DNA from 4 places in the Frankia sp. BMG5.60 genome. Region 4 is predicted to be linked to each of the others. Evidence: riboswitches for the same ligand, from Rfam matches in the RefSeq annotation. Region 4 holds a riboswitch; each other region holds the start of a gene.
The links. Region 4 has a riboswitch for cyclic di-AMP ahead of AC5R91_RS28585 (peptidoglycan-binding protein). Riboswitches for the same ligand answer to the same signal wherever they lie in the genome.
Positions count from the first base shown of each region.

Region 1: linked by a shared signal. The riboswitch ahead of AC5R91_RS17200 (C40 family peptidase) and the one ahead of AC5R91_RS28585 (peptidoglycan-binding protein) in region 4 are both predicted to bind cyclic di-AMP.
Region 2: linked by a shared signal. The riboswitch ahead of AC5R91_RS20950 (transglycosylase family protein) and the one ahead of AC5R91_RS28585 (peptidoglycan-binding protein) in region 4 are both predicted to bind cyclic di-AMP.
Region 3: linked by a shared signal. The riboswitch ahead of AC5R91_RS21595 (transglycosylase family protein) and the one ahead of AC5R91_RS28585 (peptidoglycan-binding protein) in region 4 are both predicted to bind cyclic di-AMP.

Region 1 is NZ_CM182091.1:4,219,497-4,224,741, reverse strand. Features, by position in the region: gene AC5R91_RS17205 (PHB depolymerase family esterase) at 1-513, shown strand, start outside; gene AC5R91_RS17200 (C40 family peptidase) at 1,371-2,483, opposite strand; cyclic di-AMP (ydaO/yuaA leader) riboswitch at 2,489-2,666, opposite strand; gene AC5R91_RS17195 (hypothetical protein) at 3,023-3,406, opposite strand; gene corA (magnesium/cobalt transporter CorA) at 3,824-4,996, opposite strand.
Region 2 is NZ_CM182091.1:5,088,728-5,093,972, reverse strand. Features, by position in the region: gene AC5R91_RS20960 (DedA family protein) at 1-91, opposite strand, end outside; gene fbaA (class II fructose-bisphosphate aldolase) at 441-1,478, shown strand; cyclic di-AMP (ydaO/yuaA leader) riboswitch at 2,463-2,674, shown strand; gene AC5R91_RS20950 (transglycosylase family protein) at 2,694-3,371, shown strand; cyclic di-AMP (ydaO/yuaA leader) riboswitch at 3,835-4,035, shown strand; gene AC5R91_RS20945 (transglycosylase family protein) at 4,038-4,751, shown strand; gene AC5R91_RS20940 (DUF3151 domain-containing protein) at 4,837-5,245, shown strand, end outside.
Region 3 is NZ_CM182091.1:5,244,676-5,249,920, forward strand. Features, by position in the region: gene rlmB (23S rRNA (guanosine(2251)-2'-O)-methyltransferase RlmB) at 1-623, shown strand, start outside; gene AC5R91_RS21590 (hypothetical protein) at 798-2,930, shown strand; gene AC5R91_RS21595 (transglycosylase family protein) at 3,090-3,470, opposite strand; cyclic di-AMP (ydaO/yuaA leader) riboswitch at 3,473-3,648, opposite strand; gene AC5R91_RS21600 (peptide deformylase) at 4,244-5,245, opposite strand, start outside.
Region 4 is NZ_CM182091.1:6,969,200-6,974,444, forward strand. Features, by position in the region: gene AC5R91_RS28570 (amidohydrolase family protein) at 1-86, shown strand, start outside; gene AC5R91_RS28575 (four-helix bundle copper-binding protein) at 338-694, shown strand; gene AC5R91_RS28580 (alpha/beta hydrolase) at 1,141-1,794, shown strand; cyclic di-AMP (ydaO/yuaA leader) riboswitch at 2,354-2,505, shown strand; gene AC5R91_RS28585 (peptidoglycan-binding protein) at 2,971-3,732, shown strand; gene AC5R91_RS28590 (AfsR/SARP family transcriptional regulator) at 4,156-5,013, shown strand.

The sequences.
Region 1 (5,245 bases), 2.7 Mb from region 4:
GACTACGGCTCGGCCGACCGGGAACTGCTCGTGCACGCCCCGTCGAACCCGAAGGATCCGATCCCGCTGGTGCTGATCCTGCACGACGACAACGTCGACGCCAAGACCCTCGACCATGACAGCGCCGCCGGCTCGGTGGCGAACGCCCGCGACTTCGCGGTCGCCTATCCCGAGGCGGTCGGCGGCACCTGGCGGATCGACTCCCCGGACGGCGCCGACGCGAAGTATCTGCGCGACGTGGTCAGCTACGTCTCCGCGAAGAAGACCAAGGTCGACCCCAACCGGATCTACGTGTGGGGCGTCGGCGAGGGAGCGCGGCTCGCGTTGAGCGTCGTCTGCGGCGGCGCCAAGCCGATCTTCGCGGCCGTCGGCGTGGTGGGCCAGTTCACGCAGGAGCCGCAGTCCGCCTGCCCAGGTCGGGCACCGGAGGCGAGGGTCGCCGAGACCAAGTGGAACAAGAAGGTCAGCGAGACGCTGTGGACGGCCTCCGCCAAGCACCACCTGGGAGCCTGAGCCCGAGAACCTGAGCCCGAGAAACTGAGCCCGAGTCCGAGAACCTGAAGCGGGGCCCGGGCCCGCCGATCGACCGACCGCTGGCCGCCGAGGCCGGGCCCGGGCCCGGGCCCGCCTGACGAGGCGTCCGGTGGCGGCCCTCCACGGCCTCCAGCGGCCGCGTACGCGCCCGGGACGGGTGGGTAGAAGCACAGAAGGGAAGAAGCCCGCCGATGCCACCGGGAGGGGGGTAGCGGCATCGGCGGACCTCAGCGGCCGGATGGAACCCGAGGGCCCGCCGGCCTCCCGCTGCGGATGGGGGGGGAATCCGAGGGAAGGCCGGCGGGGTCGGGGGCCTTCCGGCCGGACGGACGTCAGATGGGGGGGAGATCTGACGTCCGTCCGGCCGGAAGGAGGCGTTGCCCGGCTGGCGCTGAAGCGAGGTCGGGTCGGTGCTGCCGCGAGCGGTGTCAGGGCCCGCGTACTGGAGCTGGTCCCGGCTCGGCCGGGACCACGACGCCACAGGATTTCGGACGCGCGGAGCGGGTGCAGGTGCGGGTGGTCCGGCGTTATCTCGGCGTCAGCCGCGTCGTGGAACTGCGTCCGGGGCAGCGGCGATGGTGACCCGGACGGGTCGGCGATGCGCGCCTTCCGCCTGCCGGGGGGAGCAGGCCCGGCGGGGCGGGCATGACGGGATGCGGAACGCTGGGTCGACCGATGACTGCCCAGCAGTCTGACCGCACGCGCGACCGGAGGGGGAGGCCGCGTCGCGGTCGGCTCGAGGCTGGACGGGCTTCGTCGCTCTTCCAGCCGAACGAGGTGACCACCGGATGGCCGGCGCCTGCGCCGCAGGGCACGATGCGCTGGCGTGGACGCTCTTAGACGCGTCCGACGTAGTAGGAGGTGGTGTAGATCGACTGGAGCTTCACGACGCTGCCGGTGTGCGGGGCGACCCACATCTTGCCGTTGCCGGCGTAGATGCCGACGTGGTAGATGTCCCCGGGCGAGCCGAGGAAGATCAGGTCGCCGGGCTGCTTGTTGTACTGCGACACCCGGGTGGTGGCGGCGAACTGGGCGTCCGTGGTCCGCGGCAGGCTCTTGCCGAGCTGCTTGAAGACGTACTGGACCAGCCCGGAGCAGTCGAACGAGCTCGGGCCGTCGGCGCCGTAGACGTACGGCTTGCCCGCCTGCAGGGAGGCCAGGTAGACGGCCTTCGCGCCGATCGAGCTGGACGGAACCGGCACGGACACCTGGGTGGAACCGACAGAGACGCCGCCGGCGAGGCTGCCCAGGCGGGAGGCGACGCCGGCGAGCTGGGCGGTCCGCTGCGGGCGCACGTTCAGGGTCGCGTCGTTCACCGAGTGGGCGGACTGCAGGGCGTCGGTGCCGTCGAAGATCGCCGTGACGTTCGTCGTGGTGAGCACCCGCGCCGTGTAGGACGCGTACCCCTGCGCGTTCGTCTGCAGGTGCTTGAAGGTGGCCCACCCGGTGGGGAGCTTCACCTGCACCTTGACGAGCTGGTTCGCCAGCGGCTCGTGGGTGGCCTCGTTGTACAGCGAGAAGCCGATGTCGACCGGCTCGTCCGCGTTCACGGTCACGTTGGGGTTCGTCACCCGCAGGCCGACCTGGACCTTGCCGGCCAGGGGCGGGGCGTCGAGGCCGTTCGTCGCGCCGAGAGTGATGCCCGAGGAGCTGTGCTCGCTGACCGCCGCCGCGGCGATGCTGCCACCGAGGGCGGCATGCGAGCCGATCTGCGCGGCGAGGGTGATCGGGGCGGTGTTCGGCGACTCTTCCAACGCCGTGTCGGCGTGGACATCGGTGGCGCAGCCGGCCAGGGCCACTCCGGAGACAGCGACGGTCCCGGTGGTCATCGCGGCGAAGGCGCGAGCACGGGCCCGGCTACGGGCGACCGGCGGCACGGACTGGGCGCGGTGACGGCCGCGACCGGCGACGCGCGAATCTTCGTCGAGCTGCACGCTTTGCGCGGACAACGGTGTATTCCTTCCCGTACGCCTGCGAAGTGAGCTGTCGGGTTCGGGCTGGGCTGCCCGGTCCGAGGCGTGGCCTTCACGCACATCGGACTTGACCCCGAGGCCAGCACCGCGGGTCGGTGTCGGCCGGTGGAGGTGGGTCCCCCGCTCCTGCCCCAGATGACGACTCGGAGGGGACACCGTGGCCGGGGGCAGGATTCGGCGTTCGGCCCGGTGTTGTCGTGACGTCGGCGTGAGACTAGTCCACATTGACCGGGTGGGTAAACACTAGTCCTTCCCAACTACAGCGAGTGTGCACCGAAGTGCCCCTTGGCATGGCACTCGGTCCGACCCGTACCGGAGGCCACCGCGGCGGCCTCATCGGCCGCCGGAACCGGGTATGGCCTGCGGTTCCGCCCTCGCCGCGAGGGTCGGTGCGGAAGGCCGGCCCGACGCCGACGGAAGCCCCGGCCCGCCCCGGTCGCTCCGGTCGAGCACCATTCGATTACGTCATGTAGTCGAACGGGTGGGGGTACCGGTATCCCCGGTCGGACGCGGGCTCACCGGGCCCGGCCGCGCCGGGTCAGGAATCCGGCCGCGTCGAGCACCTGGAGTTCGACGGCGAGCTCGTGGACCTCGCGGGGCAGGGAGCGGTGGTGGGCCAGAGCGGCCACGGCGGCGCGGGCGTGATCGGCGAGTTCGTCCAGCGCGTGCTGGCGCTGACGCATGCGGGCCCGCTCCTCCTGGATCGTGCGGACGGTGTCCTCCTGCCAGCGCCGGGTCCGGATGAGGTGCTCGCTGGCGTCGGCGGCCTGGCGCTCGGCGTCCTCGAGCCGGTTCAGCAGCGCGTCGAGGGCTTCGAGTCGCCCGGCGAGCTCGGCGATCAGGTCGCCCCGCTCGGGCAGGATGGCGGTCTCTCGCCGCTGGGGGTCAGACGAGGGCATGTACTCCCCTGACGGGTGGGGGATCGGGGAACCGCTCCGAGCGGTGGGCACAAGACCCGGTTGCTCCGACACGGTTGGTTACGGTAACCGACGGGGAGGGCCGGGTGTAACCCATCGTACGGATACGTCATGGCAGTCAACTGATAGCGAAAATGAGCTATGGACCGGCTACCCTTGCCAGGTTTTCGAGTGCATAGCACGCCCTGTGTTGTTTGTGGGCCCTTTCGCCCGATTCGGGGACCCCTGTCACCCAACGGATCGGCGCCGTCGGGGTAGGAGTCGCCGGCCGCCCCGTTCGGGTCGTCCTCGCGTCCAGGGTGTGATGGCCGGCCGGGCGCCAGCCGGCCCCACAACTTCTGTGACGTTGAGTAACGGCAGGGCTGGCGTCGAGGGAAAGTACGGCGGCCGTCGGCGGCGCTAGAGCCAGCCGTTGCGTTTGAATGCCCGGTACAGAAACAGGCATGCCGTCGCCATCACGGCAAGGACCGCCGGGTAACCCCAGGTCTGGCGCAGTTCGGGCATGTGCTCGAAGTTCATTCCGTAGATCCCGGCCAGGGCCGTGGGAACGGCGGCGATCGCGACCCAGGCGCTGATCCGCCGCATGTCCTCGTTCTGGGCGATCGTCACCTGGGTCAGGGTGGCCTGCAGCACCGACGACAGCAGCTCGTCGAAGTGTTCGATGCGCTCGCTGACCTGCTCGAGATGGTCGGCGACGTCCCGGAAGTACCGCCGCATCGCCGCGTCGACCAGCCGCAGGCCGTCCGTCGTGAGCGTGCGCAGCGGGCCGGCCAGCGGCTGGACGGCGTGCTTGAGCTCCAGCAGCTCGCGCTTCAACTGGTAGGCGCTTTCCGTGGACGGGATCTGGTCGCGCCGGAACACGCCGGCCTCGATCTGGTCGACGTCGACCTGGATCTTCTCCACCGTGTCGACGTAGTTGTCGACGACGCTGTCGCAGATGGCATGCAGCACCGAGGTCGGCCCGTGCCGAAGCATCTCCGGGGCGGCCTCGAGCCGGCCCCGCAGCCTGGTCATCTCCCCGTGCTGGCCATGCCGCACCGTCACCACGAAGTCCTCGCCGAGGAAGATCATGATCTCGCCGGTGGTGACCACCTCGGAGGTACCCGTCACCTCGGTGTGCGCCACGTAGCTGGCGGTCTTGAGCACCACGAACAGGTGGTTCTCGTACTGCTCCAGCTTGGGCCGCTGGCCGCCGGTGACCGCGTCCTCCACGGCGAGCTTGTCCAGGCCGTACTCCTGCGCGATGGCGGCGAGCTGGTCGTAGCTGGGCTCGAACAGGCCCAGCCAGGCGAAGCCGTCGCGTTCGGTCCGCGCCACCCGCAGGGCGTCAGAATGATCGACCTCCATCGTCACGCACCGTCCGTGGCTGTAGACCCCGCACGCCATCACCCGGCCGTCGGGCGTCACCGGCAGCTCGACCCGCCGCGCCCGGCGGCGCTTGCGGCCGACCCGGACCAGCGACACCGGCCGGCTCAGCGCGCCGGCGAGCCGGTGCGCGTTCGCCGACGCCTGCCCCAGGGCGTCCTCCAGGGCGTCGAGCACCGGATGCTCGCCGCCCACCTGGCCGGGCACGCCCGGCTGGTCGGATCGCCCCCTGCCGGTCCCGGCCGTTCCGCCGCTGCCCCTGCCGCCGCCAACCGTGCCGCCGCCGGCCGCTGCACCGCCGGCCGTCCTTCCATCGCCTGGCCCGCCACCGGCTGTCCCGCGGCCGCCTGATCCCGGGTGATCGCCCGGTTCCGCGCGCATCGGCTCCGCGCTTGCCGCGTCGTCTCGCACCATCGCCTCTTTTCCCGTCGCCCACGTTGCCAGTTGCCCTCGTTC
Region 2 (5,245 bases), 1.9 Mb from region 4:
GCCAGAACCCGATCAGGATCCCGCTCTCGGTGAAAATCATCGCGAACAGGACGATGTACAGCGTCGTCCCGGACAGGCTGCCGACGTCCACGTGACCAGTGTGCCGGGCGGCCCCGGCCGGGCGGCGGGCGCGTCGCCGCAGTCGGCGTCCCGGGCCTGCCGACGGACCACACCCGTCCGGGCCATCCCATCCCCTGCCCCTGGTCGCGACGCCCGGCGCCCCTCGGCGTCCCGCCGAACAGGCAATGCGCACCGACGCCGTGTCGGTAACCGACTTTGTCCCGGCGACGTCGGCCGCATCCGACCACCCCGACGGGGCGAGCCGTCATACCCTTCGCCCACCAACAGTCCAACGGCGGCCTGCCGGCCCTATCGGGCTGCTCAGCGCCGCCGTCCATGGCTGATCGGCGCCCCGACAGCTTCGACAAGGAGCCCCACCGATGCCCATCGCCACCCCAGAGACCTACGCCCAGATGCTCGACCGGGCGAAGTCAGAGTCCTTCGCCTACCCCGCGATCAACGTCACCTCGTCGCAGACCCTCAACGCCGCCCTGCGGGGATTCGCCGAGGCGGGCAGCGACGGAATCGTGCAGGTCTCCACCGGCGGGGCGGAGTACCTGTCCGGTTCGACGGTGAAGAACATGGTCCTGGGCGCGGAGGCCCTGGCCGAGTATGCCCACCACGTCGCGAAGGCGTACCCGGTCACCATCGCGCTGCACACCGACCACTGCCCGGCGGACAAGCTCGACACCTACATCCGGCCGCTCATCGCGATCTCGAAGGAGCGGGTCGCCGCCGGCCGCGAGCCGCTGTTCCAGTCCCACATGTGGGACGGCTCGGCCGTCGAGCTCGAGGAGAACCTCAAGATCGCGGAGGAGCTACTCGCCGACGCCGCCGCCGCGAAGATCGTTCTTGAGGTCGAGATCGGCGTCGTCGGCGGCGAGGAGGACGGCGTCGTCGGCGCGATCGACGAGAAGCTCTACACGACGCCGGGCGACATGTGGCGGACCGCCGAAGTCCTCGGTTCGGGCGAGAAGGGCCGTTACCTGCTGGCCGCGACCTTCGGCAACGTGCACGGGGTCTACAAGCCGGGAAACGTCAAGCTTCGCCCGACAATTCTTCGCGAGGGCCAGGATCACGTCGCCCAGAAGCTGGGTCTGCCGGCCGGATCGAAGCCGTTCGACCTCGTCTTCCACGGCGGTAGCGGCTCGGACCTCAGCGAGATCCGGGAGACCCTGGACTACGGGGTCGTGAAGATGAATGTGGACACCGACACCCAGTACGCGTTCACGCGTCCCATCGTGGACCACGTCTTCAAGAACTATGACGGGGTACTCAAGGTGGACGGCGAGGTCGGGGCGAAGAAGGCATACGACCCGCGCACCTACGGAAAGCTTGCCGAAAGCGGCATGGCGGCCCGGGTGGCCCAGGCGTGCGAGGACCTCCGCTCGGCCGGTCGGTCCCTCAGCAGGGCATAGCCACCGCTCACTCCCGAGCCCGGCCCGACCGCGACCCTCCCGACCCGGAGGATCACACCCGGCGATCGTCGTCCGGGTGTGTGCCGCCGGGCACCGCCCGGACCGATCCGGGCACACATGCGGTCGGGCCGGCCGTTCGGGCGCTTTTCCTCGAATCCACCGGCCCGAACGGCAGATCGCCCAGCCCGGCCCCGGCGCACATCGGCAACCATTCCCACGGCCGCGCGGGTTCCAGCCGGCCCTCGCGGTCGGGACGGAGCGACCGGCACAGAACGGACATCCGGCAGATCCACACCATCGATCGTCCCGACGATGTCCCGTATCATGCGGGCACCCACGGTCCCCCGGTTGCGTCACGCGACTGGGGGACCACTGTCTTTCGCCGAGTGGTCCGCCTCGGGTCCGTTGCCCGGTCACGCTTATCAGCAGCATGTTTCGGCCAGATCGACCCACACGAGACGGACGTGCGGCCGCATCGGACGCCCCGAGTGCCCAACCAGGACATCCTCCCCGGAGACCTGGGCCTCCGTGCGTCGCTGCGCCGCTGCGTGCCCGGCCGGACGCGTCACGCACCCGAATGACAAGGTCGTAAGTCACCACCAGGTTTCCGTAGTTTTTCTCACACAGGTACGCTGCCCGGGACGAACCAGGGTAAGCGGACCATTGCGCCCATCCGGTGCGTCGGAACACAGTCGATATTGCTTCCCCGCAGGTCACCCATTCGGCGTGATTCACCACGCTCTGCTCGCCATCACCCATCGGCAAACAGGGTGATCAGCCGGCCACAAATACCCCCGCCCGCGATAACGCCAGGTTGATGAGCGGGCGCGCACGCGCGGTACCAGTCACCCCACGGGCACTCAAGCAGGCGCGCCGACTGTGCTCTTTTTCACGTGAGCTATTCAATGCTTGGCGACTCGCCGGCCGGCGTGGTTATGGTCTTCGCCGTGCCCGACGACAACGTCTGGCATTCGTCGGGCGGCACGCCGAATCCTGCCCCCGGCCGACGATTTCTCCAGACCGGGCGGCAGGAACGGGGGAACCATCTCCGAGCGTCGAAGGGATTCGATGCTCTCGGGGTGAAGCCGTGAGTGACGGACGCACCAGGGTCTTTCGGTGCGAGCGCGCGTCCCCAGGAATCCCTGGCATGGCCGGGCAGTTCCCAGCCCGAATCCGACAGCTCACCTCGCAGGCGTGGGGAAGGACCACAAACATATGTCCGACGCACGTACCAGTGGCCGACAATGGAGCGCCGGCACCCGTATCCGGGCGCGGGCCCTCATGGTTGCTCCGGTTCTCGCGGCGGCGGTCGGCGGCACCCTTGCGGTCAGCCAGCCGGCCGAGGCGCAAACCTGGGCGGGTCTGCGGCAGTGCGAGTCCGGCGGTGACTACACGACCAACACCGGCAACGGCTACTACGGCGCATTCCAGTTCTCGGCCAGCACCTGGCACAGCCTCGGCTATGCCGGCCTGCCACACCAGGCGTCCCCGGCGGTCCAGGACGAGGCCGCCCTCCGGCTCGCCCAGCGCTCGGGCTTCGGCCAGTGGCCGGTCTGCGGTCGCGGCATGGGCGCCGACCAGCTCGCGGGCGGCTCGTCGGCCAGCGGCGCGGCGCAGGCGTCGCGCTCGGCGGCGCGGGCCCCGCTGACCGTCAGCACCGCCGCGGCCACCACCCCGCATTTCACCCGCAACCTCACGGCCGCGCTGGTCGGGCAGGATCGCGCCGACGTGCGCGCCTGGCAGACCCGGATGAGCCAGCTCGGTTACCCGATCGCGGTGGACGGACACTTCGGGCCACGCTCGGCCGCCGCCGCCCGCGCCTTCCAGGGCTCCCACGGTCTGGCCGTCGACGGCATCGTCGGCCCGGCGACCTGGCACGCCACCTTCGGCTGAGCGCCACCTCACGCGCAGTAGCCATCCGGCCGACCGCTGCGCCGCCGAACGGCACCATCCGCACGTAGTCCATCCGGCCCGCGACGCGGGGACGCGCGTCACGGCTCCCGGACGACCTTCCCACCCCGGTGACACCGGCCAGGGGAGCTCACCGACTCGCCCCGACCGGCCCGCCCGGACGCCCGGACGATCTCCGCTGCGCGTTCCGAAACGGGCCGGTCGGCCACCAACTCCGCACCGGATGCCGCCGTCCGCCGTGGTGATACCCCGCGGCGCCGGCGGCACACCCCGCCGCCCGATCGGGCGGCACCGTCGGGCTCCGCCGTTCGCGCGTCCCAACCTGGTTACTCCGAACCACCCCGGTTTGCGCCCCTTGGACCGTTCTCGCTAGAGTGCCGATCACTCGCCACCCGGCGAGGTCGCTCGGACGGACGCCGAGTCCTGCCCGACGTGCGAGCGGCCCGTACTAGTCGCACCGCAACGGGCAGGAGTGGGGGACCCACCATTCGGGCGTCCCAGACGCCCTTGGGGTTAAGCAGGCTCGTCCCAGCCAATCCGGTGGGGAGAACGTTTCCCACGCATCACCGAAGGACCTGGGCGAACCGGCCGGGCCATCCCAGCCCGCACCCGACAGCTCACCCCGCAGGCGATCGGGATTGGACTGACATGCCGTCAGGACGGCGTGGTGGTAAACATCGGGCCCCGCAGGCCCATTCGACCGCGGGTCGTATCCTTCGCACCACCGGCGCGGTGACGGCCATCGTCGGCAGCGGGCTCGCGGTCACCGCGGCCCCCGCCGGCGCCGCCACCGCCGACGACTTCGCCAAGCTCCGGCAGTGCGAGTCCGGCGGGAACTACGCCGCCAACACCGGCAACAGCTTCTACGGCGGCTACCAGTTCGACCAGACGACCTGGCACGGCCTCGGCTACTCCGGCCGGCCTGACCAGGCCTCCCCCGCCACCCAGGACGAGGCGGCGGCCAAGCTCTACAACTCGCGGGGCTGGCAGCCCTGGCCGTCGTGCTCGCGCAAGATGGGCCTGACGAACAACGGCCCGGCCGCGGTCGGCTCCGGCGACGTCATCGAGCAGGCCCTCACCCCCGCCGAACCGCCGATGACGCTGGATCGCGCCCGCCAGGAGATGGGCGACAACTCCTACAAGGGCACCGTCCTCAACGCCGGTTACGGCGACGACGTCCGCCCGGATGCGTTCGTCTGGCAGGCCGCGATGCGCAACAAGAGCTTCATGCTCACCGTCGACGGAAAGTTCGGTCCGCAGTCGCAGGGCATCGCCGCCCTCTACGGCTACCTGACCCGGGTCAACGACGGCCAGCCCGGCGCCGTCGGCCAGAACCTGTGGAACGTCACCGTCCGGTCGTGACCCGCCGCGACTGCTCACCGCGCCAGTACGGCTGCTCGCCGCACCCACCCGGCGGGTCGCCACGCCCGTGCGGCAGGATGCATCCATGACGACGCCGTCCGACCCGGGCCGCAACCTGCTCTCGGGCCCGCCGCCGACGCTGCTGCCCTCCGACGCCATCGCCACCGACGCGCTGGCCGCCGGGGAGGCGCCGGCGGCCGTGGCCGCCGCCTCGCCCGCGCTGAGCGCCCCGTGGGCCGCCCTCGCCGAGGTCGCGCTGGCCGGCGACCGGCCCGTCGAGGCGTACGCGTACGCCCGCACCGGATACCACCGCGGACTCGACGCGCTGCGCCGCGCCGGCTGGCGGGGCAACGGGCCGATTCCCTGGTCGCACGAGCCGAACCGCGGCTTCCTGCGGTCCCTGGCCGCGCTCGGGCGCGCCGCGGCGGCCATCGGGGAGGCCGAGGAGGCCACCCGCTGCCACACCTTCCTCGCCGACAGCGATCCCAACGCCG
Region 3 (5,245 bases), 1.7 Mb from region 4:
GCCGCCTTGCCGCTCGGGCGGGGATCGCGGTGGTCGACGTCGCTCGCCCGGACCTCGACCGCATGTGCGGCACGGCGCCGCATCAGGGGCTCGCCCTGGCGGTCCCGCCGTTCCGCTACACCCATCCCGACGACCTGCTCGCCCGGGCGCGCGCCGCGGCTCCCGGTCTGGTCGTCGCGCTCGACGGCGTCACCGATCCCCGCAATCTCGGTGCCGTGGTGCGCTCCGCGGCGGCCTTCGGCGCCCACGGCGTCCTGGTACCCGAGCGCCGCGCCGCCGGGATGACCGCCGCCGCCTGGAAGACGTCGGCGGGTGCCGCCGCCCGGCTGCCGGTCGCCCGGGCCACCAACCTCGCCAGGACCCTCGTGTCCTACGCCGAGGCCGGCCTGTTCGTCGTCGGTCTGGCCGCGGACGCCGACACGACGATCGACGAGCTGGAGATGGCCACCGATCCGGTCGTCCTGGTGATCGGGTCCGAGGGGCGCGGGCTGTCCCGACTGGTCGAGCAGCGCTGCGACGTGACGGTCCGCATCCCGATGGCCGGGGCGGTCGAGTCCCTCAACGCCGGGGTCGCCGCCGGCATCGCGCTGGCCGAGATCGCCCGCCGCCGCCGCGGCGCCTGAGCACTCCGGCGGCGCACTCCGGCAGGTGACGGGACGGCCGGTGACGGGACGGCCGGTGACGGACGAAAGGTGACGCAGCCGAGTCTTGCGCGGCGGAACGCTGAGCCCGTCGCGGCGCCCTTGTAGCCTCATGCCCTACTTGGGCGTCGGGCCATCTCGGGGGAACGGACGACGGTGCGGGGCAGGCGGGAACCGTCGGCGCGGCTGTTCGCGCTGCCGCGTTTCCTCCTGCCCGAACCGCAGCCGCGGCTGACTCTGCTGCCCACCGTCGCGCTGCGGCTGGTGCTGGCCGCGGTCTTCGCGGCGTCGCGGCTGTACGCGGCGCTCTTCGGCGTCGGGTTCGTGCTGCTGTGGCACGACTGGTACGCGAGCCATCCGCTCGGCCTGCTGGTCGCGGCGCTGGCCGCCGCCTGGTCGCTGACGTTCGCCCTGGTCGCGCTGCATCGCGGCATCGGGTGGGTGCTGGCGGCCGGCAACGTGGTCGCCGCGCTCGTCCTGGCCTCGGGGGCGCGCCTGTGGCTGCCGCCCGAATCGGTCGGAGACTCTGCCTCGTTCGTGCTGCTCGCGGCGACGCACGCGACGGCGGTGGCCGCCTGGGCCTTCCCCGCCGGCCCGTTCCTGGCCGTGACGGCGCTGACGGTCGGCGCCTTCGTGGCCGGGGCGTCCGGCACCGGGCCGCCGTCCCCGATGCCGCTGGCCACGATCATCTGCACGGCCCTGCTCGTCCGGTACGTCCGGCCGCAGGTGCGCGCGCTCGCGGGTGGGGCGCAGGCGCGGCTGGCCGAGGTGGCCGAGCGGCGCGCCGGTGAGGACGACGTGCTCACCCTGCTGCGCGAGCAGCGGGAACATGAGCTGACGATCCACAACGCGGTGCTCAACACCCTCACCGGCATCGCCTGGGGCGGCGGCGACGACGGACATCTCACCCGCCGCCGCTGTGCCGACGGCGCGACGGCCCTTGACGAGCTGGTCGGTGAGCGCGAGCCGCCGCGCCGGGGCGGCCCGGGGCACCGGCCGGCGGCCGGCGAGATCCTGGCGGTGGCGCGCGGACCGACGCTCGACGAGGGCGCGGCCGGCGACCTGCTGGTCGAATCCGTGCCGGCCGGCGAGGCGCGCGGCGGGGCCGCACGTCCGGACCCCTGGGCGACGGTGGCGCCCGCGGCCGGCTTGCTGCATGCCCTCTACACCGCGCAGCTACGTCACGTGACCAGTCGGTTCGCCGCACTCTGGCTGATCCTGCTGGTTCTGCCCGCCGGCCGTGCCCTGCCCCATGTCCGTTCGGTCCCGCTGGCGCTCGCCTTGCTGCTCGCGCCGCTCGCCGCGGTCGCCGCGGCCCGGCGACGCTTCCGGTCCGGGCCGTTGACGCAGGCGGAGGCGGCCGCCGTGGTGTTGCTCTGTCTGGCGATCGTGGTGGGGGGCGGGTGGAACGCCGGCGACGACGCCGGCGAGGTGCGGATGATGGCGTGGCCGATGGTCAGCCTGCCGCCGTTGTTGATGCTGGTGACGGTGTCCCGCCCGGTGTGGCGATGGGTGCTCGCGTCGGTCACCGTCGGCGCCGCCATGATCGCGGCGAGCCTGCTGACCAACCCGCGGGGCCCGTTCGCGCTGTCCCACCTTCTCCTGTTGCTCTACTACTTGTGGATCATGCAGATCTGCCTGGTCATGGTCGGTCCGTTGCTGTGGAGCACGGCCGATGTCCGCGCCTGGGCCAGTCACTGCGAGCGGGAGCTGGGCCGGCGAGCCGAGAACCGGGACCGGGTGCGCGAGCGTCGCAGAGTGCTGCTGCGGGCCGTCGAACGGGACGTGGCGCCGCTGCTGGCCGGCGTCGCCGCGGGCCGGCTCGACCCGCAGGCCGCCGTCGTGCGCTCGGAATGTGCCCGGCGCGCGGTCGCCGTGCGGCGGCTGCTGTTCGACGACGACGCCGTCCACAGCGCGATCGGGGAGGCCATCGACGCCGCCGAACGGCATGGCACGGTCGTGTCCAGCCAGATCTCCGGTGGCCTCGACCAGCTTCCCGCCTCGGTGCGCGGCGAGTTCGTCGAGCAGTTGCACCACGCGCTGCGGGTGATGCCGAGTCGCCGGGTCCTGCTCACCGTCACTGCGCAGTCGCGTACGGCCAGCCTGTTCCTGTCGTGTTCCTGGCCGGCGGGCCAGTTGCCGCCGGCACCGTCGGGTCGGGCCATCGACATGATCGTCGACGTCGACGACGGGCAACTCTGCATGGAGCTGCGCTGGCCGCCCGCGGGGGTGCCGTCCGGGCCGCGACCGCAGGCGGGGATGTGGCCGGCGGCCGGTCCGGGGACGTGACGGAGCCCCGCCCCCCGCTCGGGGGACGGGGCTCCTGACCCGTGCTGGGTCGCGTCGCCTCGCGCCGGCTACGGCTCACGATCTGTCGAGCACGATCCGATCGATCATGTGCGGATCAGAGTCGGCCGAGTGCGGATGTCGGCGCGGTGTATCGGGGCCTCAGATCCGGTGACCCCAGCAGGGCTTCGACGCGTACCAGGGGCTGGTGCCGGCCTGCGCGTAGAGCTGCCGCGCGCGCTGCCACTGCTCCCCGACGCTGGCGTGCTGCGGCAGACCCTTGCCGCCCAGACCGTGCCAGGTGCTGGGCAGGAACTGGAACAGGCCGCCGGCTCCGATGGAGTTGACCGCGTGCGGGTTGCCGCCGGATTCGCAGGGAATCACGGCGCGCAGGAAGTGGTCGGCGTTGGTCCCCGCGCTGGCCGGCTGGGACAGCGCGAGGCCGCCGCCGACGGAGGCGGCGAGAGTGGTGGCGATGACTGCGGCCCGGGTGCCGAGCTTGATCCGGTTGAGGCCCCGACCGAGCGAACGAGCGTTGGACATTGAGTTGCCCTTCCCCACGCCTGCGAGGTGAGCTGTCGGGTTCGGGCTGGGAATGCCCGGCCGCGGTTCGCGGCTTCACCCCTAGGACGCCTGACCTCGGCGCCCGGAATTGGTTCCCCCGTCCCTGCCTCAGGTTTGATTCTCATCGGGTGGGGGCAGGATTCGGCGTGCCACCCGACGTCTGCCATCAGTTGACGGCATGGCGACGAACATAGCTGAGCGTGACCCCGGGAAATCAAGGGTACGTGAGGATAGGCACAGTACGTTCTAACGTCTTCCATTGATCTTTTTTTTGCGGTTTCGCGCCCGCGTGCGCGCCCGATTCTAACGGCCTTCGGAGCTCCGGGGAACGCCTGTTTTGCGGCTGGTCGGCCACGCTGACCATAAACCCTTCGCGGTCCGTGGCCGGTTCTCTCCCGGGCGTGGCAGGGCGCGTTCTCTACCCGCGTCGACGGTGCCGCTAACGGAGTCGAGAAAAATTTCGCTGCTGCTCCGCGGGGAACGGCTCTTCCGGCGCTTTTCCGAACTATACGGCACTCAGCGGGTCGTCCTGCATAAAGGGGATGTGTCCGGCAGGGCGGCCGGCAGTGTCAGTGGCCGGCGCTCGGCTGGACGGCGCGACCGGCGGGTGCGACCGGCGGGTCGGCGGGACCGCAGCGCCGGCGGGACCGCAGCGCCGGTCGGCGGGACCGGCGGGCTGGAGGCGGGACCGTTCTGCCGGCGGGGGCGGATCTCAGGGAGTGGCTGCGGGTCCCGAGGGTGGCTGCGGGGCTTCAGGGGGTGTAGGTCCAGGCCGAACCGGTGCCGCGGTACTGCTCGACGGGGATCGGCATGACCCCGGGGCGCATCCGGTCGGTGTAGAGGTGCCCGTGCAGGTGGTCGATCTCGTGGGCGACCAGGCGGGCCAGGCCCTGCCGGTACACCGTGATGTGCCGGCGGCCCGAGATGTCGGTGTGCTCCACGTGCAGCTCCAGGGACCGCGGGACGATCCCGCGGACGTCGAAGAAGCTCAGGCACCCCTCGTACTGTTCGTCGCTCTCGGGGACGGACTCGATGACGCGCGGGTTGAGCAGGGTGAGGATGTCGCCATCCGCGGAACGCACGATGGCCGCCGCCCGGTTGATCCCGATCTGGGGCGCGGCGATGCCCATCCCCTTCCCGAACGTGTGCAGCGCGGACACCCGCTCCATGGCCGAGGACAGCTCGGCGACGACGCGGCGGGCGTCCTCGGCCTCGACGGGCAGCTCGAACGATCGGGCCGGCTGGTGGAGCGAGGGATCGCCCACCTGGACGATGCCCGCCGCGGCCATCTGCCCGCTGGGCCGGGCAACGGTTCGGTCGGCGGGATCCCGGTTCGGCGCCCCCGCCCGAAAGTTCCATTCCAGGCGGTACCGGGCGTGCAAGGCGGGATTATTGGTGGACCAGGTGAAGACACGCCTTTTGGCATCATCCGTGCGGGCAATCGCCGTGCGGAACGGGAAGGCGTCCGCGGTCATCGACGTCTCCATGCCCCAGACCACGGGATCGACCTCGGCGGGGAAGTCCAGCACGACCGACAGGAAGCTGGTCGGTACCCGGACGGCCCGCTGGAACCACGGGCCCCACTTCTCCTCGCTGACCCGGTAGCTGTACTCGATCCATGCTGATTCGCCCGGATACAGGGGGAATCGGCCGCGATTGTTCTCGAACAGCAGCCAGACCTCCTTCAGCGCATCCCAGTCGGTCTTGACCTGCCAGGACATCTGCTCGTCGCCGCAGTGTGCGCTGAGCTGTAG
Region 4 (5,245 bases):
CGCCGCCCGCGCGCCCGGTGCCGGACGGCGCGGACCGCGCCGCCGCCGGCCCGCGGGTGCTCCCGTCGGGGCCCGCCACCGGCTGACCGGGGGCGACGGCCCGCCGGGATCGCTGAGCGCCGGCCACCAGCACCGGAAAGCCGACCGGCCTCTTCGGAGGTATTTCCCCGCCAAATTTCCGACTATTTCTTGGAGTATTCGGCGGCGGCTGTCCGCCGAGATGCGGATCCGCTTGCGAAAGCTATCGTCGGAGGAGCCCGGCCAGGCGGGAACAGCCGCCTGCCGCGGGCTTCCCGGCATGGCGGATGAGCCGTCGCCCGCACCTCGGAGGTGTCCGATGCAGCACGCCGAAACAATCAACGAGAACATGCGGAAAGCTATCGATGAGTGTATGTCGTGCTCGGCGCTGTGTGAGGAGACCATCTCCTACTGCATGGACATGCCCGGCACGATGATGGACGCCGCGGACATGCGTCTCATGATGGACTGCGCGGCGGTCACCAGGACCTGTGCCGACTTGATGTGCCGGATGTCGCCGTTCCACGCCGAGATGTGTGCCATGTGTGCACGGGTCTGCCGTGCCTGCGCCGATATGTGCGAGAAGATGCCGCGCGACGCCCAGCTCGCCCGCCTTGCCCGGGCCTGCCGGTCCTGCCTGGACAGCTGCAACGCGATGGCGGGTGCCGCTGCCTGACCTGCCCGCGGTTCCGGTTCCGTCGAGCATCGTCCGTCGTCCTCCGGGGCCCAGGGGGAAGTGCTGGGCCCCGGAGGCGGCCGACGGAAACGTTTCGGTAGTCAGCATTAAGCATGTTGACATCCGATCGGAGCGCCGCCAGAATCCGACCATGCCTCATCCGGCGCGACGGCCGACCGTTCTGGTCATCCGTGGCCACATCGGCTTCCTGCGTGTCGCTTCCGCGGTCTGTCCGGTCCGGGTGTCTCGCTAATCCAGCCTTGCCGGCGCGCCGTCAGCGTTTCCCGGCGCCTCACCGGTGCCTCGCCGTCGCGCCCACAGCCGCCGCATCCACAGCCGCGCGGCCTGGCTGCGCCGGTCGGGTTCCCGCAGCCTCGCACGCGCCATTTCCGCCGTGCTGGAGCGCGCCGCCATCCGCGTCCGGACGGCTCTGATCGGAGCATGTTGTGTCCATTCCCCTCTCGTCGCCTCCCTCCCATCCGCGTCCACGTGGCTACGTCGGCGGTCCTGGTTCCCGCTACTGGCCGAGCGGCGATCCGACCCGGCGTGCGGGGGCGAACGTGGTCCTTCTTCCCGGCCGCGGGGAATCCGCCGAAATCTTCGAGAACCTGGCCTTTCGGCTGGCACTCGACGGCTACCAGGTGACGTTTCTCGACCATGGGAGGGACAGCATCCTCGCCCTTGGCGAGGCGCGCGAACCGGGACTGCCGTTCGTTCTGCTCGGTTCGGACAGCGGCGCCCTGCGTGCGCTGGTCGGCGCCGCGTCGCCCGCCGTTCGCCCGGACGCGCTCATCCTGGTGGACCTCCCGCTGCTGCACCGCGCGGTCGCCGGAGAGCCTCCGGACCAGCCGATCCCACGGTCGCTTCCGGACCTGCCCATCCTGCTGCTGCATGGCGAGGACGACCGGGTGATTCCGTTTCCGCTCGTTCGCATGGCGACGCGCACCGCCCGCGGGGCCAGGCTCGCGTCCCCGCCCGGTGGCCGGGGCGTGCTGTCCGGCCCGGGCCGCCGCGCCGCCGGCGCGCACATCGTGCTCTTCCTGGAGAACCTGCGGACGCGGGGGCTGGCCCCCGCGCCGCGGTCCGCCTCCCCAGCCTGACCACACCGAACGCGTCCTGACTCGCCGGGCGGCGCGCCAGTTCCCTCGTCGCCCCGCGTCCCCGCGTCCCCGCGTGGCCCGGCGTCCCCCCGAGCCCGCGAGCCCGCGTCCCCGCGTGGCCCGGCGTTCCCTCATCGCCGCCGCCCCGTCCACCGTCGACGTCGTTCGTCGCCCCGCCGCCGTGAGCCTTGAATCCGGCGCTGTCGGTCCGGCGTCGGCGTGGGTTCCGGTGCTGCCACCGCGTTGCGCCCCCGCGCGGCCGGAGTGATGCCGTGCGTGGTCCTTCCGACCCGCGGTCCCGACCTCCTCCTCCGATCGCGCCTCATCCCGCCCGGGCAGACCGGGGCGAACCTCCGACATCCGGTGATCCTTCGTATCGTCCGAAGGTTCGGTTGATGTCCGAGTGTTGCGGTATCGCAGCACTATGCACGCACGGTGACAGACGCGCGCCAAAATTCGTGCAGAACTAGTACTTGTCACTACGGTACGTAGTTCGCTACGGTTGCCGGGCACTAGTCGCTCCGGGCCGACGCCGAGTTCTGCCCACGGTTCCGGGGTCCCTCCAAGACAGCTTGGGCAGAAGCGGGGGAACCAGGTTCCTCCGGGTGGCCCCGTCACGGCCGCCCTCGGGGTTAAGTCGCCTCCACGGAGACGACCGGGCTTCCCGGCCCGAACCCGACAGCTAACCTCGCAGGCGTACGGGAAGGATTCGACGTTGCCTGTGTATCGGGAACGCTCGGCTGCGGTCTCGATGACCGCCCTGGCGACCTGCGTTTTCTGCGACGCGCCCTCGCCACGACGGGCGCCGTTCTCGCCCTGACTTAGCCGCGGGAACGTGCCACCGGCCGGCACTCGCCGGCCGAACACGCGCGCACGACATCACCGGCCCACCTGACGGACCGCACGGGTCGCCGTCGGCGGTCGGCCGCGATCCCCGGACCGCCCGCATCGGGCGGCCAGGCGTGATGCGGCCGCCGCGCTGATCGGGCCGGAACTCTCACCAATCTCGGAGCCCGCCCCCGCCGTTTCTTTGCGCCGTTTTGCCGGGTGCAGCTTCGAAACCAGATAGTCCGTGCTGCCTGTATCTGGTTAGTGAGAACCGCTCCCCTCCGTTGAGCGGAAGCCGTCACCGATTCCAAACCTGTGTTCGACGACACCGAAATGAGATGTCAAAGAATGGCTAAGGGAAAGCATCGGAAGCGTTCCACCCGGCACCGCGGCGCCGTCATCGCCGCCGCCGGCGTGATCGGTGCCGGAGCCAGCATGCTCGCCACCGCGAGCCCGGCGAGCGCCGCCACCGGCGCCGTCTCGGACGTGACGATCGCCAGCGCGGCGGCGAATGCGGGCCTCGCCGGCTGCCGCGGCGTCCCGCTGTCCACCTGGGTGGCGGTCGCTCTCGCCGAGTCCGGCGGCAACACCTTCGCCCACGCCACGGTCGGTGAGGACTCCCGCGGACTCTGGCAGATCAACATGCGTGCGCACGCCGGCTGGGTGGGCAACCGCAACCTCTACGACCCCGCCACCAACGCCTGGGCGGCGAAGCGAGTCTGCGACAGCCAGGGCCCCTCGGCCTGGACCACGTACGCCCGCGGCATGCACAACCGGTACCTGGGTCGTGGCCAGGCCGCGGCGGCCGCCGTCTCCGGCGGCATCAGCGTGCGCACCGTCTCCTACACCGCGCCCGCGGCGCCCGCTCCCGCGGCGCCCGCTCCCGCGCCGGCGTCCCCGACCGGGTATCCGTCGCTCGCCTCCGGCCTCGGCTACCGGCAGGACGTCCAGCAGATTCAGCAGAAGCTGGCCAACCTCGGTTACCCGATCCAGGTCGACGGCCAGTTCGGCTACCAGACGAACCACATGGTCAAGGACTACCAGCTCAAGCACGGTCTGCTGGTGGACGGCGTCGTCGGGCCCCAGACCCGCGCCAGCCTCGGCATCTGACGAATCGCGGGGTGGCGCGGCGCCGCCGGGTGACGCTCCCCAGCCTCACCCGGCGGCGCTGTCGTGTGTGGCAGCCGGACGCCGTCGGCTCCCGCCGGGAGGACGCCTCCCGCCGGGAGGACGCCCACTGCAGGGAGGACGCATCCCGCCGGGAGGCCGGGGCAGAGGACTATCCGCCGGTCGAACGGGGTATTCCCTGCACCGGCCCAGACGGGGCCGCCGGTCCCCGAGCAAGGTGTGGCACGGGGCCCGATCAGCGAGGATCTCCGACCGACGAGGATCATCATGGTCGACGAGCTCGGAACCGTTGCGGGCCCGATCGCCCGTCCCGGCGTCCGGACTCCCGGCGAACCAGGTCACGGCTCCCGGTGGTCCGGTCCCGCACCGGCGGCCTTCGGGCCCGGGTCAGGTGTCGTGTTTGCCGTGCTGGGGCCGCTTGAGGTCTGGCGCGGGCCGGGGGAGCGCGTCCGCATCGACCAGCGCAAGAAGCGGGCGCTGCTGCTCACGCTGCTTCTGCACGCCGGACGGTGGACCTCGGTGGAGGAGATGCGTCTGGCGCTCTGGCAGGACGACGCGCCCAGGTCCGCCCTCGGCAACATCAAGACCTACCTGTCCGAGCTGCGGCACACGCTGCCCACGCCGGTCGGGGATCCGGCCGTGCCGGTGTCGATCAGGGCGGTGGGCCCGCGGGCCGCGGTCCTTCGCCGACCGGCCGGCCCAGGACGCATCGAGAGCCGCCCAGGGGAGTACCGCCTGATCGTCGCCCCCGAGGAGATCGACGTCGTCCGCTTCGAGCAGGCAGTCGAACGGGGCCGGGGCGCGGCCCGCGCCGGCGCGCCCGCCCAGGCCGCCGAGCTGCTGGAGCAGGCGCTCGGATGGTGGCGCGGAAGCGCGTTCGACGAGTTGCCGGCCGAGGTCGGTGGGGCCGAGAGCCTCCGTCTGGAGGAGGCCCGGTGGTCGGCCCGCGAGGCGCTGATAGACGCTCGCCTCGCACTCGGTGAACACGACCAGGTGCTTCCGGCGTTGCGCGCGCTCGCTGTGGAGTACCCGACCCGCGAGCGTCTCTGGGCGCAGCTCCTCGTCGCCCTGGAGCGCAGCGGTCGCCGGGCCGAGGCGCTGCGTGAGTACCGCGGCCTGTACCGACGGATGGTCACTGAACTCGGCATCGAACCCGGTGCGGAGCTGCGCCGGGTCCATCAGGAGGTCCTGGACCCGGAGCGCGCCTGGCCGCGGCCCTCCTCGGAGCGGACGGGCCTGCCGGCACCGCTGAACCGCCACTGAACGCCCGGCGGGAATCCCCTCGGGCGTGGGTGGGACCGATCGTCCGGTCCGCTGATCTGCGGTAGTGCTCGCAGGAGTGGGGCCGGCCCATCCGCCGCGTGGCGGGACACCTTTCGGATGCCGACCGTCGTGCGGCGGACTTTGTCTTGTGTGCCCGCCACGCGGAGGAACGCGAACAGGGAGGGCACCCATGACGGCGACCTGTCCCAGCGCCTGGCGGCGGCCGGTTGAT